DNA from 4 places in the Kluyvera chengduensis genome. Region 4 is predicted to be linked to each of the others. Evidence: predicted binding sites of a transcription regulator. Region 4 holds the regulator's gene; each other region holds the start of a gene.
What was found. The regulator PurR, encoded in region 4, represses purine synthesis genes. The targets are predictions, from matches to a motif close to CANGCAAACGTTTGCNTG.

Region 1 (5,192 bases), on a different contig from region 4:
AGGTGTGATACGGGTAGTAGAGCAGCACATCGCGTTCGCGAATGGCATCAAAGCCATTGCGGAACTTATCAAACCAGATGTGGCGCAGGCGCGGCATCGGTTTGTTGACCAGGTTGGCTTTGCCGACGTTCGGGAAGCCAATGAAGTCTTTAAAGTTATGGTAGCGACCGCCCGGCACGATGGAATCGTAGCGGGAAATGGTCAGCTTTTTACGCAGCATTTCTACCATGGCATCTGGCATATCGCGCTGATACACAAAGCGTACCGGCTCAGCGGTGAGACGCTGCTTCAGGCTTGAGGACATCAGCTCCATCAGGCTCGACTCCATCTCGTGTACCAGATCGTACTCGGCGTCACGGGTCATTTTCATGGAGTAGGCGTTGAGGGCATCGTAGTCGAAGAAGCCTTTGAAGATATCATCCAGACAGTAACGCAGGATGTTATCGAGCAGGATCATCGGCTTACGGCGGCGCGGCGTTTCAGGTGGCAGGTTAACGAAGCGCGGCACTTTATCTGACGGGATCTCCAGCAGCGCGTAGTTGATCTCATCGCCGCGGATTATCTCAACGGCCAGGTAGGTGTAATCGTCTTTCAGGAACTGGACCAGGTCGGTCTCCCGGTTCAGCAGAATCGGGGTGATATGCTGGCGCAGATGCTGTTTAAAGTAGTGGCGAAGCCAACCCTGTTGGTTCACGGAAAGCTGGCGTTCGTTAATCAGGAAGATTTGGTTGCGCGCCATCTCCAGCAGGAGTTCGTTGTACAGGCCATCAAACTCTTGATCGGCTTTCAGCACCCGCGCCTGAATACGGCTCAGCAGGTGACGGGAATGCGTGGTTACGCCCTGTTCTTCACTAATGATGATGCGGCGCTTCAGCTCTGCAAAGCGGACCTTATAGAATTCGTCGAGGTTGTTGGAGTAAATCCCCAGAAAACGCATGCGTTCAATCAGCGGGTTACTTTTGTCTGCCGCTTCCTGGAGGACGCGCTCGTTGAATGACAACCAGCTCAGTTCTTTTTCGATGTACAGTTTTTCCTGACCCATTACTACTTACACTCCGGTTTGTTCACGGGACGCGGCAAAGTCGTCTCACTGTTTATATTGCTAGCTTTGCCGGGCTATGTCCAACTGTGTCATCTAAGTATGACAGTTATCCTGATTTGCATAAAAAAGAGGGCCATAAAGGCCCTCTTTGGTTATTCATGTCGGCCGGATAAGACGTTTACACCGCCATCCGGTAATGTGCTCGCGGCGTGCCTGATGGCGCTACGCTTATCAGGCCTACAGCGGCATAATTTATTCTGCGGCATGGCCTTCCGGCGGCAGCTTCACGTCATCAAGCCAGGCGTGATTATCCTGCATCTTCAGGCGACCGTTAAGGAACCAGCCCACCACCAGAGGATAGATAGCGTGCTCCTGCGCCTGAACGCGAGAGGTGATTTCCTCTTCATCATCGCCGTCAAAAACCGGTACCTTGGCCTGCAAAATAACCGGTCCGCCGTCCAGCTCTTCGGTGACAAAGTGCACCGAGGTGCCGTGTTCTGTATCGCCGTTATCGAGCGCCTGGCGGTGGGTATTGAGCCCAGGGTATTTTGGCAGCAGGGAAGGGTGGATGTTGAGCAGCTTGCCCTGATAGTGCTGAACGAACTCAGCGCTCAGAATGCGCATATAGCCCGCCAGCACCACGACATCGGGCGCATAGGCGTCAATTTCATGCATCAGCTCGCGGTCAAAGGCCTCGCGGCTGGCAAACTGACTTGCCGCCAGTGCGTGCTGGGGTATGCCCGCCTCGCGCGCCCGCTCAAGGCCGAACGCATCGGCCTTGTTGCTGAATACCGCTCGAATGGTGCCAGGAATCCTTTTCTGCTCACAGGCGTCAATAATTGCCTGTAAGTTGCTGCCGCTGCCGGAAATCAGCACCACGATATTTTTCATTTATTCGATGACCACACGCTGTTCGGAATCAGAGGCTTTGATATAGCCGATTTTCCACGCGTTTTCACCTTTTTCGTTCATCAGCGCAATTGCTTTGTCAGCCTGGTCAGCCGCCAGCGCGATAACCATGCCCACGCCGCAGTTGAAGGTACGGTACATTTCATGCTGGCTTACGTTGCCGGCATCCTGCAGCCAGTTGAATACCGCCGGCCACTGCCAGGAGGATTCATCGATAACGGCCTGAGTGTTGTCTGGCAGCACGCGCGGGATATTTTCCCAGAAGCCGCCGCCGGTCAGGTGCGCAATGGCGTGAACGTCAACGCTGGCAATCAGTTCCAGAATCGATTTCACGTAGATACGGGTTGGCGCCAGCAGGTGGTCGGCCAGGGTTTTGCCTTCCAGTTGGGTGGTGTCCGGGTTGCAGCCGCTGACTTCAACAATTTTACGCACCAGCGAATAGCCGTTAGAGTGCGGGCCGCTGGAGCCGAGGGCAATCAGCACGTCACCGTCGGTCACTTTGCTACCGTCGATGATTTCTGATTTCTCAACCACGCCGACGCAGAAACCGGCCACGTCGTAATCTTCGCCGTGGTACATGCCCGGCATTTCAGCGGTTTCGCCGCCAACCAGCGCACAGCCAGACTGCAGGCAGCCTTCAGCGATGCCGCTGATAACGCTTGCGGCGGTATCAACGTCGAGCTTACCGGTCGCATAGTAGTCGAGGAAGAACAGCGGCTCAGCGCCCTGAACCACCAGGTCGTTCACGCACATGGCTACCAGATCGATCCCGATGGTGTCGTGACGTTTTAAATCCATCGCTAAACGCAATTTGGTGCCAACGCCGTCAGTGCCGGAAACCAGCACCGGTTCGCGATATTTTTGTGGCAGCGCGCACAGTGCGCCGAAACCGCCTAATCCACCCATCACTTCTGGACGGCGAGTTTTCTTCACCACCCCTTTGATACGGTCAACCAGAGCGTTTCCTGCGTCAATATCAACACCGGCATCTTTATAGCTGAGAGAGGTTTTGTCGGTCACTGCTAAGTCTCCACGCGTTTGCGATAGCAAGAAAAATCGGCGCAATTCTATCAGTCCAGGCAAACGTTTGCGAGCCTATTCTGATCCCAATTTTTGCCGTCCGGATTTTCCATTGTTTCCACCTATATATCGGTCAAATATGATACTGCTCACGAAAATGAAACCGGGTACACCCTTGTCCTTGCATCCCTTTCGCACAATCCACATCATATTAATGAAACCGGTTTCTTTTTTTTGAACGGCGCGGTTTACCATTTCAATCAGCATTATTCGCAGCGACAACTTACTGTTTAACGAGGGAAAGATATGTCTGGATTCAAAGCGGGGTTTCTCTGGGGCGGCGCGGTAGCCGCACACCAACTTGAAGGCGGTTGGCAGGAAGGCGGAAAAGGCGTGAGTGTGGCGGACGTGATGACCGCCGGGGCGCACGGTGTGCCGCGCGAAATCACCAACGGCGTACTGCCAGGAAAAAATTATCCGAACCACGAAGCCATCGACTTTTACCACCGTTATAAAGACGATCTAAAGCTGTTCGCTGAAATGGGCTATAAGTGCTTCCGTACCTCTATTGCCTGGACGCGTATTTTCCCCAATGGCGACGAGCTGACACCAAACGAAGCAGGCCTACAGTTCTATGACGACCTGTTTGATGAATGCCTGAAGCTCGGTATCGAACCGGTTATTACCCTGTCGCACTTCGAAATGCCGTATCACCTGGTTACCGAATACGGCGGCTGGCGCAACCGTAAGCTAATTGAATTCTTCGTTCGCTTTGCCAAAGTGGTATTTACCCGTTACCAGCACAAAGTGAAGTACTGGATGACGTTCAACGAAATCAACAACCAGGCGAACTTCCACGAAGATTTTGCGCCGTTCACTAACTCTGGCTTGAAGTATCAGCCGGGGGAAGACCGTGAGCCGGTGATGTATCAGGCCGCGCACTATGAGCTGGTGGCGAGTGCGCTAGCGGTGAAAGCCGGGCATGAAATCAACCCTGCGCTGCAAATTGGCTGCATGATTGCCATGTGCCCAATCTACCCGCTGAGCTGTGCGCCAAACGATATGATGATGGCGATGAACGCCATGCACCGCCGCTACTGGTTCACCGACGTGCACGTGCGCGGCAAATATCCACAGCATCTGCTGAACTACTTCGAGCGTCGCGGTTTTGAACTGGATATCACTGACGAAGACCGCCAGGCGCTGACTGAAGGCTGCGTCGATTACATCGGCTTTAGCTACTATATGTCGTTTGCCACCAAGGCCACCGACGATAACCCGCAGCTCGACTACGATGAAACCACCAGCCTGGTCTCCAACCCGTACGTGCAGAAATCTGACTGGGGCTGGCAGATTGACCCGGTGGGGCTGCGCTACTCCCTGAACTGGTTCTACGACCATTATCAGCTGCCGCTGTTTATCGTGGAGAACGGCTTCGGGGCGATTGACGTGCTGGAGAGCGACGGCACGGTGAACGACCAGTATCGCATCGACTATCTTTCTGCGCATATTGCCGAAATGAAAAAAGCGGTCGTGGAAGACGGCGTGGATCTGATGGGCTACACCCCGTGGGGCTGTATTGACCTGGTGTCCGCCGGTACCGGCGAAATGAAGAAACGCTACGGCTTTATCTATGTCGATAAAGACAACGAAGGTAACGGCACGTTGGCGCGCAGCCGTAAAAAATCTTTTGCCTGGTATCAGAAGGTGATTGCGACCAACGGTAGCGAGCTATAACCCGCTGAATATGTAAAATAAAACCCCGCGAGTCGGGGTTTATTTTTATCCTGTCTTATACTCTTTGGGGACCCATTCGCCGCTTTGCTTGATCCTGGTCAATCATCATAGGTATGGCGCAATCGGAAAAAAGCGGTATAATCCCGCGATTTTTTTTGTGGCTGCCCCATCTAAAGGAGAAAGAGAATGAAGATTGTGGAAGTTAAACACCCACTCGTCAAACACAAGCTGGGCCTGATGCGCGAGAACGACATCAGCACCAAACGCTTCCGTGAACTCGCCTCCGAAGTCGGCAGCCTGCTGACTTATGAAGCTACCGCCGGTCTGGAAACCGAGAAAGTGACCATCGAAGGCTGGAACGGCCCGGTAGAAATCGACCAGATTAAAGGTAAGAAAATTACCGTTGTGCCAATCCTGCGTGCGGGCCTGGGCATGATGGACGGCGTACTGGAAAACGTACCAAGCGCGCGTATCAGCGTGGTCG
Region 2 (5,192 bases), on a different contig from region 4:
GTACCAGGCAAAGATGCATTGAGTGGGCGCGGGATTATCGCCGTTGATAAAGTGAATATACTCTTCTCATCAAGAGGAGAACAATCATGACTGAACGTCTTTACTACACCTGCGATAACACTGAAGGCCAGGCTAACGTGCTGAGTTGTACGCCAGAGCCGGACGGGCGCTACGCGGTGGTGCTGGATAGCACGCTATTTCACCCGCAGGGCGGCGGGCAGCCTGCGGATGTGGGCTGGATTGATGATGAGCCGGTTGAAGCGGTGCTGTCGCGCGGTGATGATGTGCTGCATATCGTGGCAAAACCGTTATCTCCCGGCGCCGTGAATCTGCGCGTGGATGCCGCGCAGCGCCAGCTGCACGCCCGGCTGCATTCTGCGGGGCATTTGATTGGTCTGGCGGGAACCGAATACGGCTGGCATCCGGTAAAAGCGCACCATTGGCCCAATGAGGGGCGTATTACTTTCGCCGCCGCTGGAAACGGCACGCTGCCGGATGCGCCGTCGCTGCTGGCAAAAATCAGCGCCTGGCAGGCGGAAAATCTTGCCCGACAGGTGACCTTCGCCGATGGGTTGCGTCAGGTTGGTTTTGGCCATCTCCCGGCTTACCCGTGCGGGGGAACCCACGTTGCCCATCTTTCGGACATTGGGCCGGTGACGATTACCCAAGTGAAGATGAAAAAGGGGCAGATGATCGTCAACTATACGCTCGAGGCGTAAAACGCGCCTGGCGAAATTATCTTCGCGGATTCGCTGGTCACTGCTCGGTTTTCCCGTTATTTTTCCATCGTCTTGCGCCATCCTGAGCGCGTTTGACTTCTTTCCTTTGCGGCGGCAATGATTCATCCTACGGGATGAATCATGTCTTTTACTGATATTCCTCTCTGTTTATCATTAAATTCTAATTATGGGCGTTTTCGGCTGGCGACCCTGCAGCGGGCTGGTTACTCTGAAAACGATTTACGCAATTTTAACAAAAGAGAATAGCTATGCATGAAGCACAAATCCGCGTCGCCATTGCTGGCGCTGGCGGCCGCATGGGACGGCAGTTAATCCAGGCAACCCTGGCGATGGAAGGGGTTCAATTAGGGGCTGCGCTGGAGCGTGAAGGCTCTTCTTTACTGGGCAGCGATGCCGGTGAACTGGCGGGCGCAGGAAAATCTGGCGTCACCGTTCAGAGCAGCCTGGAAGCGGTAAAAGATGATTTTGACGTGTTCATCGATTTTACCCGTCCGGAAGGCACGCTGGCGCATCTGGCGTTTTGTCGTCAGCACGGTAAAGGCATGGTCATTGGCACCACCGGTTTCGATGATGCCGGTAAACAGGCTATTCGCGAAGCTTCACAAGAGATTGCGATCGTTTTCGCGGCCAACTTTAGCGTCGGCGTTAACGTCATGCTCAAGCTGCTGGAGAAAGCGGCGAAAGTGATGGGTGATTATACCGATATCGAAATTATTGAAGCGCACCACCGCCATAAAGTGGATGCGCCATCGGGCACGGCGCTGGCGATGGGCGAAGCAATCGCCGGGGCGCTGGATAAAGATCTGAAGGACTGCGCGGTCTACTCCCGCGAAGGTTATACCGGCGAACGCGTGCCGGGCACCATTGGTTTTGCCACCGTTCGCGCCGGAGACATTGTCGGTGAACACACTGCAATGTTTGCCGATATCGGCGAGCGTGTAGAGATTACGCATAAGGCTTCCAGCCGCATGACCTTTGCTAACGGCGCGGTAAGATCGGCACTGTGGCTAAAAGCTAAGAAAAATGGTCTTTTTGATATGCGTGATGTGTTGAATTTGAATGAACTATAAGTATTTATTACCCATCGTGATGTGGTTATTGTAGTCATAATCAATTGATTACACAGGGCAATATTTTATTGCCCTTTATTTTATCTGTTTTTTTGGTTGTTTTATTATGAATCTCTTATTTTTAGATGTTATCTATCTAAGATTTGTTGGTTAAATGTAAATTTTGACCATCTGGTCTACTTTTTTACTCCCCTCGTCGAAATTTAACACTCTTCCTGCTCCGCAAGCGTTTTCTACAATGAGTTAGTTGATCTTTTTGATGGCTATCGCCTTGCTGTCACATCAATGGCGCAAAATAATAATAAAAATTGTCCTTTAAGGTAGACATTTGCCGAGGCTATCTCTAGAATGCCGCCGTTTGCCAGAAATACGTCGGTAAGCAGATTTGCATTGATTTGTGCCATTGTTATGCATTAATATGCAAATAAAGCGAGTAAATATTCTCTGGAGGGTGTTTTGATTAAGTCAGCGCTATTGGTTCTGGAAGACGGAACCCAGTTTTACGGTCGGGCCATCGGGGCAACGGGTTCGGCGGTTGGGGAAGTCGTTTTCAATACTTCAATGACCGGTTATCAAGAAATCCTCACTGATCCTTCCTATTCTCGCCAAATCGTCACTCTTACTTATCCCCATATTGGTAATGTCGGCACCAACGCCGCCGATGAAGAGTCTTCTCAGGTTCACGCTCAGGGTCTGGTTATTCGCGACCTGCCGCTGATTGCCAGCAACTACCGCAACACCGAAGACCTCTCTTCTTACCTCAAGCGCCATAACATCGTGGCGATTGCCGATATCGATACTCGTAAGCTGACGCGACTGCTGCGCGAGAAGGGCGCTCAGAACGGCTGCATCATCGCAGGCGATAACCTGGATGCTACGCTGGCCTTAGAAAAAGCCAAAGCGTTCCCAGGCTTAAATGGGATGGACCTGGCAAAAGAAGTGACCACGGCTGAATCCTACAGCTGGACGCAGGGTAGCTGGACGCTGGCGGGTGACCTGCCGGAAGCGAAGTCCGAAGAAGAACTGCCGTTCCACGTCGTGGCCTACGATTTTGGCGCGAAACGCAACATCCTGCGCATGCTGGTTGACCGTGGCTGCCGCCTGACGGTGGTGCCAGCGAAAACCTCCGCCGAAGAAGTCCTGGCGATGAATCCAGACGGCGTGTTCCTGTCCAACGGCCCTGGCGACCCGGCACCGTGCGACTACGCCATCGACGCGATTGAAAAATTCCTCCAGACCGACGTTCCGGTATTTGGCATCTGCCTCGGCCATCAGCTGCTGGCGCTGGCGAGCGGTGCGAAGACCATCAAGATGAAGTTTGGTCACCACGGTGGTAACCACCCGGTGAAAGATATGGACAAGAACGTGGTGATGATCACCGCACAGAACCACGGCTTCGCGGTTGATGAAGACTCGCTGCCAGCCAACCTGCGCGTGACCCACAAATCTCTGTTCGACGGTACCCTGCAGGGGATTCACCGTACCGATAAACCGGCGTTCAGCTTCCAGGGCCACCCAGAGGCGAGCCCGGGCCCGCACGATGCGGCGCCGCTGTTCGACCACTTTATCGAGCTTATTGAGCAATACCGTCAGTCCGCGAAATAATCAGGAGTAATAAGAGCCATGCCAAAACGTACAGACATAAAAAGTATCCTGATTCTGGGCGCGGGCCCGATTGTTATCGGTCAGGCGTGTGAGTTTGACTACTCCGGTGCCCAGGCGTGTAAAGCGCTGCGTGAAGAGGGCTACCGCGTCATTCTGGTGAACTCCAACCCGGCCACCATCATGACCGACCCGGAAATGGCCGATGCGACCTACATCGAGCCGATTCACTGGGAAGTGGTACGCAAAATCATCGAAAAAGAGCGTCCGGATGCAGTTCTGCCAACCATGGGCGGCCAGACCGCGCTGAACTGCGCACTGGAACTGGAACGTCAGGGCGTGCTCGAAGAGTTCGGCGTGACCATGATTGGTGCCACCGCCGACGCGATTGATAAAGCAGAAGACCGTCGCCGTTTCGACGTCGCGATGAAGAAAATCGGCCTCGACACCGCGCGTTCCGGTATCGCGCACACCATGGAAGAAGCGCTGGCAGTTGCTGCTGACGTCGGCTTCCCATGCATCATCCGCCCAAGCTTCACCATGGGCGGCACCGGTGGCGGTATCGCCTACAACCGCGAAGAGTTCGAAGAAATCTGCGAACGCGGTCTGGATCTCTCACCAACCAACGAGCTGCTGATTGATGAATCGCTGATCGGTTGGAAAGAGTACGAGATGGAAGTGGTGCGTGATAAGAACGACAACTGCATCATCGTCTGCTCTATCGAAAACTTCGATGCGATGGGCATCCACACCGGTGACTCCATCACCGTGGCGCCAGCGCAGACTCTGACCGACAAAGAATACCAAATCATGCGTAACGCCTCGATGGCGGTACTGCGTGAAATCGGCGTAGAAACCGGTGGTTCTAACGTACAGTTCTCGGTGAACCCGAAAGACGGTCGCCTGATTGTTATCGAAATGAACCCACGCGTATCCCGCTCCTCGGCGCTGGCCTCCAAAGCAACCGGCTTCCCGATTGCGAAAGTGGCTGCCAAGCTGGCAGTGGGTTACACCCTCGACGAACTGATGAACGACATCACCGGCGGCCGTACCCCGGCGTCCTTCGAGCCGTCCATCGACTACGTTGTGACGAAGATTCCACGCTTCAACTTCGAGAAGTTTGTTGGCGCGAACGACCGTCTGACCACGCAGATGAAATCTGTTGGTGAAGTGATGGCGATTGGCCGCACGCAGCAGGAATCCCTGCAGAAAGCGCTGCGCGGCCTGGAAGTCGGCGCGACCGGCTTCGACCCGAAAGTGAGCCTCGACGACCCTGAAGCCCTGACCAAAATCCGCCGCGAGCTGAAAGACGCGGGCGCTGAGCGTATCTGGTACATCGCCGATGCCTTCCGCGCAGGCCTCTCCGTCGACGGCGTGTTCAACCTGACCAACATCGACCGCTGGTTCCTGGTACAGATTGAAGAGCTGGTGCGTCTGGAAGAGAAAGTGGCGGAAGTGGGCATCAATGGCCTCGACGCTGACTTCCTGTTCCACCTGAAACGCAAAGGCTTTGCCGATGCGCGTCTGGCAAAACTGGCGGGCGTACGCGAAGCGGAAATCCGCAAGCTGCGTGACCAGTACAACCTGCACCCGGTCTACAAGCGTGTGGATACCTGCGCGGCAGAATTCGCGACAGACACTGCCTACATGTACTCCACCTATGAAGAAGAGTGCGAGTCTAATCCATCCGTTGACCGCGATAAAATCATGGTCCTCGGCGGCGGCCCGAACCGTATCGGTCAGGGTATCGAATTCGACTACTGCTGCGTACACGCCTCTC
Region 3 (5,192 bases), on a different contig from region 4:
CACATTCTGAAGAGAACTACTCCTCACGCTAACGAGATAATTGTGATGGGCATCACCTTTAGCTATTTTTACGCCAGTCATCCGTCCGCACAAAAGGTTACAGCGTTCGCTTCACTGCGGTGCACACTGTCATCACGGACACCAATAACTCAGGATGGAACCATGAAAACCCTTCTCCCCACGCTCGTTGCCCTTTTATTAATGGGCTGCGCCAGCGCGCCGTCAAAGCCGCAAACACACAGCAGTAACGAAACCATTTCATCGCTGGATTATCAGGAGTGCATTCAGGCCGCAATGAGCGGCAACGGCCAGGCGAGCGATGAAAAATGCGGTAAGGTTTTAAAGGCTTCTCGCTGAGTTAGTCATAAGAGTGAGCAGAAAAACGACGAACTTCGTATTAGAAATATTCATATAACCGGGCATCAAAGTAGGGTTATCCTCCCGCCCCGACGCAGTACGCGCGCTCCAGTCATAAGGCTGATTTATGTGCACGCGGTGGCAGGGAGCCATATTGTGTATTACGTTTAAATCACACGTACTTACACAATGGAATGACCATGAACGCTCTCCGTTATCTCGACTTCGGCGCTTCGCGCGATCTGTTACTGTTGATTGCCCGTATCGCTATCGTCCTGCTGTTTATTCTCTCCGGCTATCCCAAAATGCTCCACTTCGACGGAACGGTACAGTATATGGCGGCGTCGGGCGCCCCGATGCCTTCTCTCGCCGCCATTATTGCGATTGTGATGGAAGTGCCTGCCGTTATTCTGGTGATTCTGGGCTTCTTTACCCGTCCGCTGGCGGTGATTTTTATTTTCTACACCCTGGGGACAGCGGTGATTGGCCACCACTTCTGGAACATGACCGGTGATGCGGTGGTGCCAAACATGATTAACTTCTACAAGAACATCAGTATTTCAGGGGCGTTCTTGCTGCTGGCGATTGTTGGGCCGGGGAAAATTTCGTTGGATAGGCGCTGAAAATTGCCCGATGGCGCTACGCTTATCGGGCCTACCACGCTTATAGGCCTGATAAGGCGCAGCCGCCATCAGGCATAAAAAAAGGCCGCATACGCGGCCTTTTTTGCATCTTACGGTTAGCGATTACGCGTAAACCGGGAAGCGAGCGCAGATATCCAGCACTTTCGCTTTGACGCTTTCGATGACGGATTCATCGTTGATGTTGTCCAGCACATCACACATCCAGCCAGCCAGCTCTTTCACTTCAGCTTCTTTGAAGCCGCGGCGAGTTACCGCTGGGGAACCGATACGAATACCGGAGGTCACGAACGGGCTCTTAGGATCGTTCGGTACGCTGTTTTTGTTAACGGTGATGTTAGCGCGGCCCAGTGCAGCATCCGCTTCTTTACCGGTTAGGTTTTTATCCACCAGATCCAGCAGGAACAGGTGGTTCTCAGTACCGCCAGAAACCACTTTGTAGCCACGGTTCAGGAATACTTCCACCATTGCTTTGGCGTTTTTAGCAACTTGCTGCTGGTAAACTTTGAACTCTGGCTCCATCGCTTCTTTCAGCGCAACCGCTTTACCCGCAATAACGTGCATCAGTGGGCCACCCTGCGCGCTTGGGAACACGGCGGAGTTCAGTTTTTTGTACAGCTCTTCGCTACCGTCTTTCGCCAGGATCAGGCCACCGCGTGGACCGGCCAGGGTTTTGTGGGTAGTCGTGGTCACAACGTGAGCATGTGGAACCGGGTTCGGGTAAACGCCTGCGGCAATCAGACCGGCGACGTGCGCCATGTCGACGAACAGGTAAGCACCGATGCTGTCTGCGATTTCACGCATTTTTGCCCAGTCTACAACGCCGGAGTATGCGGAGAAGCCACCGATGATCATTTTCGGTTTGTGGGTCTGAGCCAGCTTAGCCATCTCGTCGTAGTCAATTTTACCGGACTCATCAATACCGTAAGGGATGATGTTATACAGTTTACCGGAGAAGTTAACCGGGGAGCCGTGAGTCAGGTGGCCGCCCTGTGCCAGGTTCATACCCAGTACAGTATCGCCCGGCTGCAGCAGCGCGGTGTAGACCGCGAAGTTAGCCTGAGAGCCGGAGTGCGGCTGCACGTTAGCGTAGTCTGCGCCAAACAGTTCTTTCGCGCGGTCAATCGCCAGCTGTTCAACGATATCAACGTATTCGCAACCGCCGTAGTAGCGTTTGCCTGGGTAACCTTCAGCGTATTTGTTGGTCAGCTGAGAACCCTGCGCCTGCATAACGCGCGGGCTGGTGTAGTTTTCGGAGGCGATCAGTTCGATGTGCTCTTCCTGACGTACTTTTTCCTGCTCCATAGCCTGCCACAGTTCGGCATCATAATCGGCAATGTTCATTTCACGCTTTAACATCCGCATCTCCTGACTCAGCTAACAATTAAATTTTGGCCTGAAAAGGCAGTCCAATTGGACAACGGCCAACAGTATAACTGATTAGTTCTGCGATAACAGGTCTTGACAAACGAAATTACGCAAACGTTTACCTCCGCGCCACACAAGGGATTGAGGAATAAAGGCCTACGGAGGGGAAACGGATTTCTTTTCAGGATTGTGATGTGAATAATTCAAGTTGTAACCGCAATGGTGCATTCTTTCAAAGAACCATTTACAAAGCAGGGGTATTTTTATAAGATGCATTTAACATGCAACATTAGATAACATTGAAAGGAAGACCTGCCATGCTAGACGCTCAAACCATCGCCACCGTAAAAGCCACTATTCCCCTGCTCGTTGAAACCGGCCCGAAGCTCACCGCCCACTTTTATGATCGGATGTTCACCCACAATCCGGAGCTGAAAGAGATTTTCAATATGAGCAATCAGCGTAACGGCGACCAGCGTGAGGCGCTGTTTAACGCCATTGCCGCCTACGCCAGCAATATTGAAAATCTGCCTGCGCTGCTGCCAGCGGTAGAGAAGATTGCCCAGAAGCACACCAGCTTCCAGATTAAGCCAGAGCAGTACAACATCGTCGGTGCGCACCTGCTGGCGACGCTGGATGAGATGTTTAGCCCAGGCCAGGAAGTGCTGGACGCCTGGGGCAAAGCCTACGGCGTGCTGGCGGGCGTGTTTATCAACCGCGAAGCCGAGATTTATCAGGATAACGCCAGCAAAACCGGCGGTTGGGAAGGCACCCGCGCCTTCCGCATCGTGAAAAAAACCCCGCGCAGTGACCTGATTACCAGCTTCGAGATGGAACCGGTAGACGGTCAGCCGGTGGCGGATTATCAGCCAGGTCAATATCTGGCGGTATGGTTGAAGCCGGAAGATTTCGAGTATCAGGAAATTCGTCAGTACTCGCTGACCCGCAAGCCGGACGGCAAAGGCTATCGCATTGCCGTGAAACGTGAAAACGGCGGCCAGGTATCAAACTGGCTGCATAATGCGGCTAAAGAAGGTGATGTGGTCTATCTGGCTGCACCTGCGGGCGACTTCTTCCTGAACGTCACGCCGCAAACACCGGTCACGCTGATTTCCGGCGGCGTGGGGCAAACCCCAATGCTGGCGATGCTGGATACGCTGTCGAAAAACCGCCACCCGGCACAGGTTAACTGGTTCCATGCAGCCGAAAACGGCGACGTTCACGCCTTTGCCGATGAAGTGAAAACGCTGGGCAGCGCGCTGCCGAACTTCACGTCACACCTGTGGTATCGCACCCCGACCGACGCGGACCGCCAGTCCGGCGCATTCGACAGCGAAGGCCTGATGGCGCTTTCAACGCTTGCCGATAAGCTGCAAGACCCGCAGATGCAATTCTACCTGTGCGGCCCGGTTGCCTTTATGCAGCACGCGGCAAAACAGCTCGTTGAGCTTGGCGTCAACGCCGACAGCATCCATTACGAATGCTTTGGCCCGCATAAAGTTCTGTAATCTTTTCTTTCCAGGCGGGTAGGAAACTCCCCGCCTTCCCCTCTTTCTTCGCTCTTCCCGGTCAAAAAATAGAGTAGTGAGCTGTGTTATGATTGCTCACTTATCTATTTCATTTCCTTTGGTGACTCATTTTTATGCAACAACCCTTTGTGCGCGTTGGGGAATGGCTTGTCACGCCTTCAGTGAATCAAATTAGCCGTCCTGGACGCCAGCTCACTCTGGAACCTCGATTAATCGATCTACTGATGTATTTTGCCCGTCATCCTGGAGAAGTGCTCAGCCGCGACGAGCTGATTGATAATATCTGGATGCGGAATATTGTGACCAGCCATGTGGTCACTCAGAGTATTTCTGAACTGCGTAAATCGCTGCGAGACGGTGGCGATAACCACGCTGAATACATTATTACCGTGCCGAAACGTGGCTACCAGCTTACGGCCCCCGTGACCTGGCTTAGCGAGTCTGAAATACAAGGTGAAGCTACTGAGTCACAGCCCGTAACTACCGCTGCTAGCGCCCCTGTCGCACCCGCACAAAGCCCTGCGTCCGCCGCCGTTTTCGAGCAGAAACCACGCCGCTGGTTTGCCAACTTCTGGACCCAGTGTGCCTTTACACTATCGCTTGGCGTGCTGATTGCCATGGTCCTGTTGAGCGTGGTGCGCCCGCATCCGCAGGTCACGCGCACCCATCTGCTGCTTAACCCACGCGATGTTGATGTCCGCTTTGAGCCGGGCTCATCCTGTAATAACTGGGCCTCGCAGCAGTCTTATGCCATCGGCCTCGGCACGCTGATTACCACCTCGCTGAACACCTATTCCACCTTTATGGTTCACGACAAAACCAACTACAACGTGAATGAACCGAGCAGTTCCGGGAAGACGCTGACTATCAGCTTTGTGAATCAACGCCACTACCGCGCCCAGCAGTGCTTTATGTCGGTACTGCTTATCGACAACGCTGATGGCTCAACCATGCTTGATAAGCGCTATTTTGTCACCGATAGCAACCTGGTCTCCATCCAGGGCGATCTGTTCGATAGCCTCTCCAGCGCGCTGGCGCAGCCGTGGCCAGAAGAGATGCAGAAGCAACTGACCCGACTGAAGCTGCCGGAAACTCAGGCGCTGGCACAGTTTTACCAGGCGCTGCAGCTGGTTTCTGTGGGTGATGCACCATCGTTAAACAAGGCCAGCACGCTGCTTGAGAACATCACGAAATCCTCACCCGGCTTCGCTTACGCCTATGCACAAAAGGCAATGGTGGATATCTTACGCCAATCACAACAACCTTTTGATACTCAGCAATTGGCCGCCCTAAATGA
Region 4 (5,192 bases):
CGGTACCGCCGATCACGTTGGCGTGTATGTCGGTAACGGCAAATTTATTCAGTCTCCGCGTACCGGCCAGGACATCCAGATAACCTCGCTGAGCGAAGATTATTGGGTACGTCACTACGTCGGTGCCCGCCGCGTTGTCACCCCTAAGACAATTCGTTAATCACTTACCCCGTTTGTTAATAAACGGGGTAAGCTTATCTTTTATCTCACCTTTTAATTTGCTACTCTATCCCTACTCAGTACATGGTTATTGAGTGTACAAATATAATAAGGAGAGAAGCAATGTCGTTCGAATTACCTGCATTACCGTATGCCAAAGACGCTCTGGTCCCACACATTTCCGTGGAAACGCTTGAGTATCACTATGGCAAACACCACCAGACCTATGTCACTAACCTGAACAACCTGATCAAAGGCACCGCGTTTGAAGGCAAGACGCTGGAAGAGATCGTGCGTTCTTCTGAAGGCGGCGTGTTCAACAACGCCGCGCAGGTCTGGAACCACACCTTCTACTGGAACTGCCTGGCACCAAACGCCGGTGGCGAACCAACCGGTGCAGTCGCTGAAGCCATTACCAAATCCTTCGGCAGCTTCGCTGAATTCAAAGCGCAGTTCACCGATGCCGCGGTTAAAAACTTCGGCGCTGGCTGGACCTGGCTTGTGAAGAAAGCCGACGGCTCCCTGGCTATCGTCTCTACGTCTAACGCAGCGACCCCGCTGACCACCGACGCGACGCCGCTGCTGACCGTTGACGTGTGGGAACACGCTTACTACATCGATTACCGCAACGCGCGTCCAAACTATCTGGAGCACTTCTGGGCTCTGGTTAACTGGGAATTCGTCGCTAAGAATCTGGCAGCGTAAGCAAAAAAATAACCCGGCATCGCAACGCTTCGCCGGGTTATCTCGTATCACGCAGAAGGGAGACCTTCTGCGTTTTTGTTTTTACTGGCTGGCCAGGGCTTCTTCACCGCGAGAACGTCCGCCGAGGAAAACAACCAGTAACGCCAGAGCCGCCACTATCGCCCCCATTACCGGCACGAAACTATACCCCAGACCGCCGGAGATAACCGCCCCACCCGCAACCGCACCCAGTGCGTTACCCAGGTTAAACGCCCCGATATTCACCGAGGAAGAAAGGCCTGGTGCTTCGTGAGCCACGCGCATCACGCGCATTTGCAGCGGTGGCACCACCGCGAAGGTTGCCGCACCCCAGACCACCATGCTGAACGCCGCACCTACCTGCGTTTGCGCAAGGAAAGGTATGGCCAGCATAATCACCATCAGCAAGCCGAGGAAGCCTTTCAGCGTCCCGCTCACCGAGCGGTCTGCGAATTTACCGCCAAGGTAGTTACCGATAGAGAAGCCTACGCCAATCAGCACCAGCATCAGGGTAATAAAGCCCGGAGTGGCGTGAGTGATGGTACGCAGCACCGGAGAAATATAGGTATAGAGTGTAAACATCGCGCCCGCGCCCAGCACGGTGGTTAACAGCGCTGATAGTACCTGCGGACGCACCAGCACCGACAGTTCGCGTTTCACGTCCGGTTTTTCGCCCGCCCCGCCCTTCGGCAGCGAGAACCACAGACCCAGAATCGCGATAATGCCAAGCCCGGCGGTCGCCAGGAACGACATGCGCCAGCCGATGGTTTCGCCCAGCCACGTCGCGGCAGGCACACCACCAATATTCGCGATAGTCAGCCCCATAAACATGGTGGCTACTGCGCTCGCCTGTTTATGTTTTGGCACGACACTCGCCGCCACCACCGAGCCCAGACCGAAGAATGCGCCATGATTAAGGCTGGTAATAATGCGCGACAACAGCAGCGTGGTGTAATCCGGCGCAATGGCAGAGAGCACGTTGCCGAGGGTAAAAATCGCCATCAGAAAAATCAGCGCATTACGACGAGCACGATGAGAAAGCAGCAGCGTCATCAACGGCGCACCGACCATCACGCCGACCGCATAGGCGCTGATCAGCATCCCAGCCGCAGGAATGGAGACGTCCACCCCTTTAGCGATGACCGGCAAAAGCCCCATCGGCGAGAACTCGGTGGTGCCGATGCCAAAGGCACCGACGGCTAACGCCAGTAAGGGGAAGTTAATTTTCATGCTTAAGCTCCGATTGGCCGCACCACAGACGCGGCATAAGGACATAATGCAAAAGCATGACATCAATCACAGAAAAACAGAAGTGTGCAAAACAGCAAAAGATTATTGCGAATCAGGTAATAATCTAACAGGAGGGAGCGGACGCTCCCTCGCAGAGGAATTAGTGCAGAACAGCAGTCAACGCGGCGGCGACAATCAGCGCCAGCGTAATAACGGTGGTAGAGAGCGACAGCTTAAGTTCGGTACTCATCAATTTTTTCTCCTTTTTATTTCCACAGCAAAACTGAGCTAACTCATTTTTGCACAGTATTGCGCAAAAATCTTCACAGTTTTAGCAGGATGTTGGTTTTTGCTCTTCCACTTTGCGCCAGGATAAGTCAAAATTCGACGCTTATTTATAAGCGTACCGGCCATTGACCCCCTCCTGTCGTCCTGTATCGTTTTCCCGGCGAATCGCAATCCATAAAATTGCGTCAGGGTGTGTGAAGGCAAACGTTTTCCTTTCGATTTTATCAGGGGCAGGCCAGGGTCTGGAGTGAGATGGAATGGCAACTATTAAAGATGTAGCGAAGCGCGCAAACGTTTCCACTACAACCGTATCACATGTAATTAACAAGACGCGTTTTGTGGCTGAAGAGACACGTGAAGCCGTCTGGGCGGCTATTAAAGAGCTGCACTACTCGCCAAGCGCCGTTGCCCGTAGTCTCAAGGTCAACCACACCAAATCGATTGGCTTATTGGCAACCAGCAGCGAAGCGGCCTACTTTGCCGAAATTATCGAAGCTGTTGAGAAAAACTGCTTTGAGAAAGGCTATACCCTAATTTTGGGCAACGCCTGGAACAACCTGGAAAAGCAGCGCGCCTACCTGTCAATGATGGCGCAAAAGCGCGTTGATGGCCTGCTGGTCATGTGCTCTGAATACCCAGAGTCGCTGCTGACGATGCTGGAAGAGTACCGTCACATCCCGATGGTCGTGATGGACTGGGGTGAAGCCAAAGCGGACTTTACCGACTCCGTTATCGATAACGCCTTTGAAGGGGGTTACACCGCGGGCCGTTACTTGATTGAGCGCGGGCACCGCGACATTGGCGTGATCCCAGGTCCTCTGGAGCGTAACACCGGCGCTGGCCGTCTGGCGGGCTTTATGAAGGCCATGGAAGAAGCGCAAATTAACGTGCCAGCCAACTGGATTGTGCAGGGTGACTTTGAGCCTGAGTCAGGCTATCGCGCGATGCAACAAATCCTGTCACAGCATCCGCGCCCTACCGCTATCTTCTGCGGCGGCGACATTATGGCGATGGGTGCCCTGTGTGCGGCCGATGAAATGGGGCTACGCGTACCGCAGGATATTTCGCTGATCGGTTATGACAACGTGCGCAACTCTCGTTTCTTCACCCCAGCACTGACCACTATTCATCAGCCGAAAGATTCACTCGGCGAAACGGCCTTCAATATGCTGATGGATCGTATCGTCAGCAAGCGCGAGACGTCGCAATCGATTGAGGTGCATCCGCGTCTCATCGAACGTCGCTCCGTAGCCGACGGTCCGTTCCGCGACTACCGCCGCTAAGCGTTACCCACGGACACCCTACTCGGGTGTCCGTAACCACTCTTCATTTAACGTCTCGCTATCCCCCAGATACTCCAGCAGCCAGTTCAAGGCCGGCGACGCTTCGCTTTGCTGCCACGTCAGACAACAGGCGGCATCCGGGAACGGGTTTTCAAGCTGTAACACTACCCACTCTCCGCTTTCCAGCCACGGCTGCGCCTGATGTCCAGGCACCATTGCCGCGCAAAGCCCGGCCGAGATACAGGTTTCCGCAGAGGCCCAATCCGGTACGACCACACGTTTCTGGTTATCAAGCAGCCAGGTCGTACGCTTCGGCAGAGATCGCGACGTATCTTCCCGCACCAGCGACGGCCAGTTGCGCAACACGTCGTCGCTAAGCGGACCGTCCATCCGGGCCAACGGATGCGTGCTGGCAACCACACAGTGCCAGTTGAGCATCCCCATATCGCGGAACGCGAATCGACCGCCGACCGGAATCGCCTGGGTGGCGCCAATCGCCAGCTCCACACGACCGTCAGCCAGCGCATCCCAGACGCCGTTGAATACTTCCTGGTAAACAATCAGTTCCACATCGCTGAAATGCCGATAGAAATCGACGATGAGCTGACGAGTACGCTGAGGCTTCACGATATTATCGACAGCAATTGCCAACTGTCCGCGCCAGCCGTTAGCGATTTGCTGGCACTGCTGACGGGTGATCTGCATTTTTTTGATAACAGATCGTCCTTCCTTCAAAAACCACGCCCCCGCTGGGGTGAGTTCTACGTCGCGATGACGTCGTTCAAACAGCGGCACGGCGAGCCACTCCTCAAGCTGGCGTACCGTGTAGCTCACCGCAGAAGGCACGCGGTGTAATTCCTGCGCCGCGGCGCTAAAGCTGCCGTTGCGCGCGACTGCATCAACCACTTCCAGAGAATATTCAGACCACATTTTTTGCCTTCAAATATTTTGAATCCATGACGCAAATATTAGCGTTTCACAAGCCGTTATGCACTCTCTACACTCAGCGGCATCGTTTACTCATGATAAAAAGGGCGAAGTTTATGCAACCTGGGAAAGGATTTTTAGTCTGGCTCGCGGGATTGAGCGTATTAGGATTTCTGGCCACCGATATGTATCTCCCGGCTTTTGCCGCCATTCAGGAAGACCTGCAAACGCCGGCCTCCGCCGTTAGTGCGAGCCTCAGCCTGTTTCTGGCCGGCTTCGCCGTCGCACAACTGTTGTGGGGACCGCTGTCGGATCGCTATGGTCGTAAGCCTATTCTGTTGACGGGGTTAACCATTTTTGCGGTCGGCTGCATCGGTATGCTGTGGGTGCGCGATGGCACCACGCTGTTAGTGCTGCGCTTTGTACAGGCCGTTGGTGTCTGTGCCGCCGCGGTGACCTGGCAGGCAATGGTCACCGATTACTATCCGGCCCAGCGTACTAACCGTATTTTTGCCACCATCATGCCGCTGGTTGGGCTATCACCGGCGCTCGCCCCGCTGCTGGGTAGCTGGCTGCTGGCAC

Region 1: a site for PurR is predicted at 3,028-3,045, ahead of purM (phosphoribosylformylglycinamidine cyclo-ligase). Genes of this name have one in related genera too.
Region 2: a site for PurR is predicted at 2,158-2,175, ahead of carA (glutamine-hydrolyzing carbamoyl-phosphate synthase small subunit). Genes of this name have one in related genera too.
Region 3: a site for PurR is predicted at 2,474-2,491, ahead of glyA (serine hydroxymethyltransferase). Genes of this name have one in related genera too.

The regions. Positions count from the first base shown of each region.
Region 1 covers NZ_JBIQOI010000001.1:113,090-118,281, forward strand. The annotation lists gene ppk1 (polyphosphate kinase 1) at 1-1,042, opposite strand, end outside; gene purN (phosphoribosylglycinamide formyltransferase) at 1,295-1,933, opposite strand; gene purM (phosphoribosylformylglycinamidine cyclo-ligase) at 1,934-2,971, opposite strand; gene ACH1XZ_RS00490 (6-phospho-beta-glucosidase) at 3,278-4,708, shown strand; gene upp (uracil phosphoribosyltransferase) at 4,895-5,192, shown strand, end outside.
Region 2 covers NZ_JBIQOI010000006.1:125,851-131,042, forward strand. The annotation lists gene ACH1XZ_RS16175 (alanyl-tRNA editing protein) at 87-719, shown strand; gene dapB (4-hydroxy-tetrahydrodipicolinate reductase) at 989-1,810, shown strand; gene carA (glutamine-hydrolyzing carbamoyl-phosphate synthase small subunit) at 2,267-3,415, shown strand; gene carB (carbamoyl-phosphate synthase large subunit) at 3,434-5,192, shown strand, end outside.
Region 3 covers NZ_JBIQOI010000001.1:46,514-51,705, reverse strand. The annotation lists gene ACH1XZ_RS00230 (ChiQ/YbfN family lipoprotein) at 163-357, shown strand; gene ACH1XZ_RS00225 (DoxX family protein) at 558-980, shown strand; gene glyA (serine hydroxymethyltransferase) at 1,104-2,357, opposite strand; gene hmpA (NO-inducible flavohemoprotein) at 2,684-3,874, shown strand; gene cadC (lysine decarboxylation/transport transcriptional activator CadC) at 4,009-5,192, shown strand, end outside.
Region 4 covers NZ_JBIQOI010000002.1:111,155-116,346, forward strand. The annotation lists gene ACH1XZ_RS06130 (C40 family peptidase) at 1-160, shown strand, start outside; gene sodB (superoxide dismutase [Fe]) at 283-864, shown strand; gene ACH1XZ_RS06140 (MFS transporter) at 946-2,112, opposite strand; gene cydH (cytochrome bd-I oxidase subunit CydH) at 2,273-2,362, opposite strand; gene purR (HTH-type transcriptional repressor PurR) at 2,658-3,683, shown strand; gene punR (DNA-binding transcriptional activator PunR) at 3,702-4,613, opposite strand; gene punC (purine nucleoside transporter PunC) at 4,727-5,192, shown strand, end outside.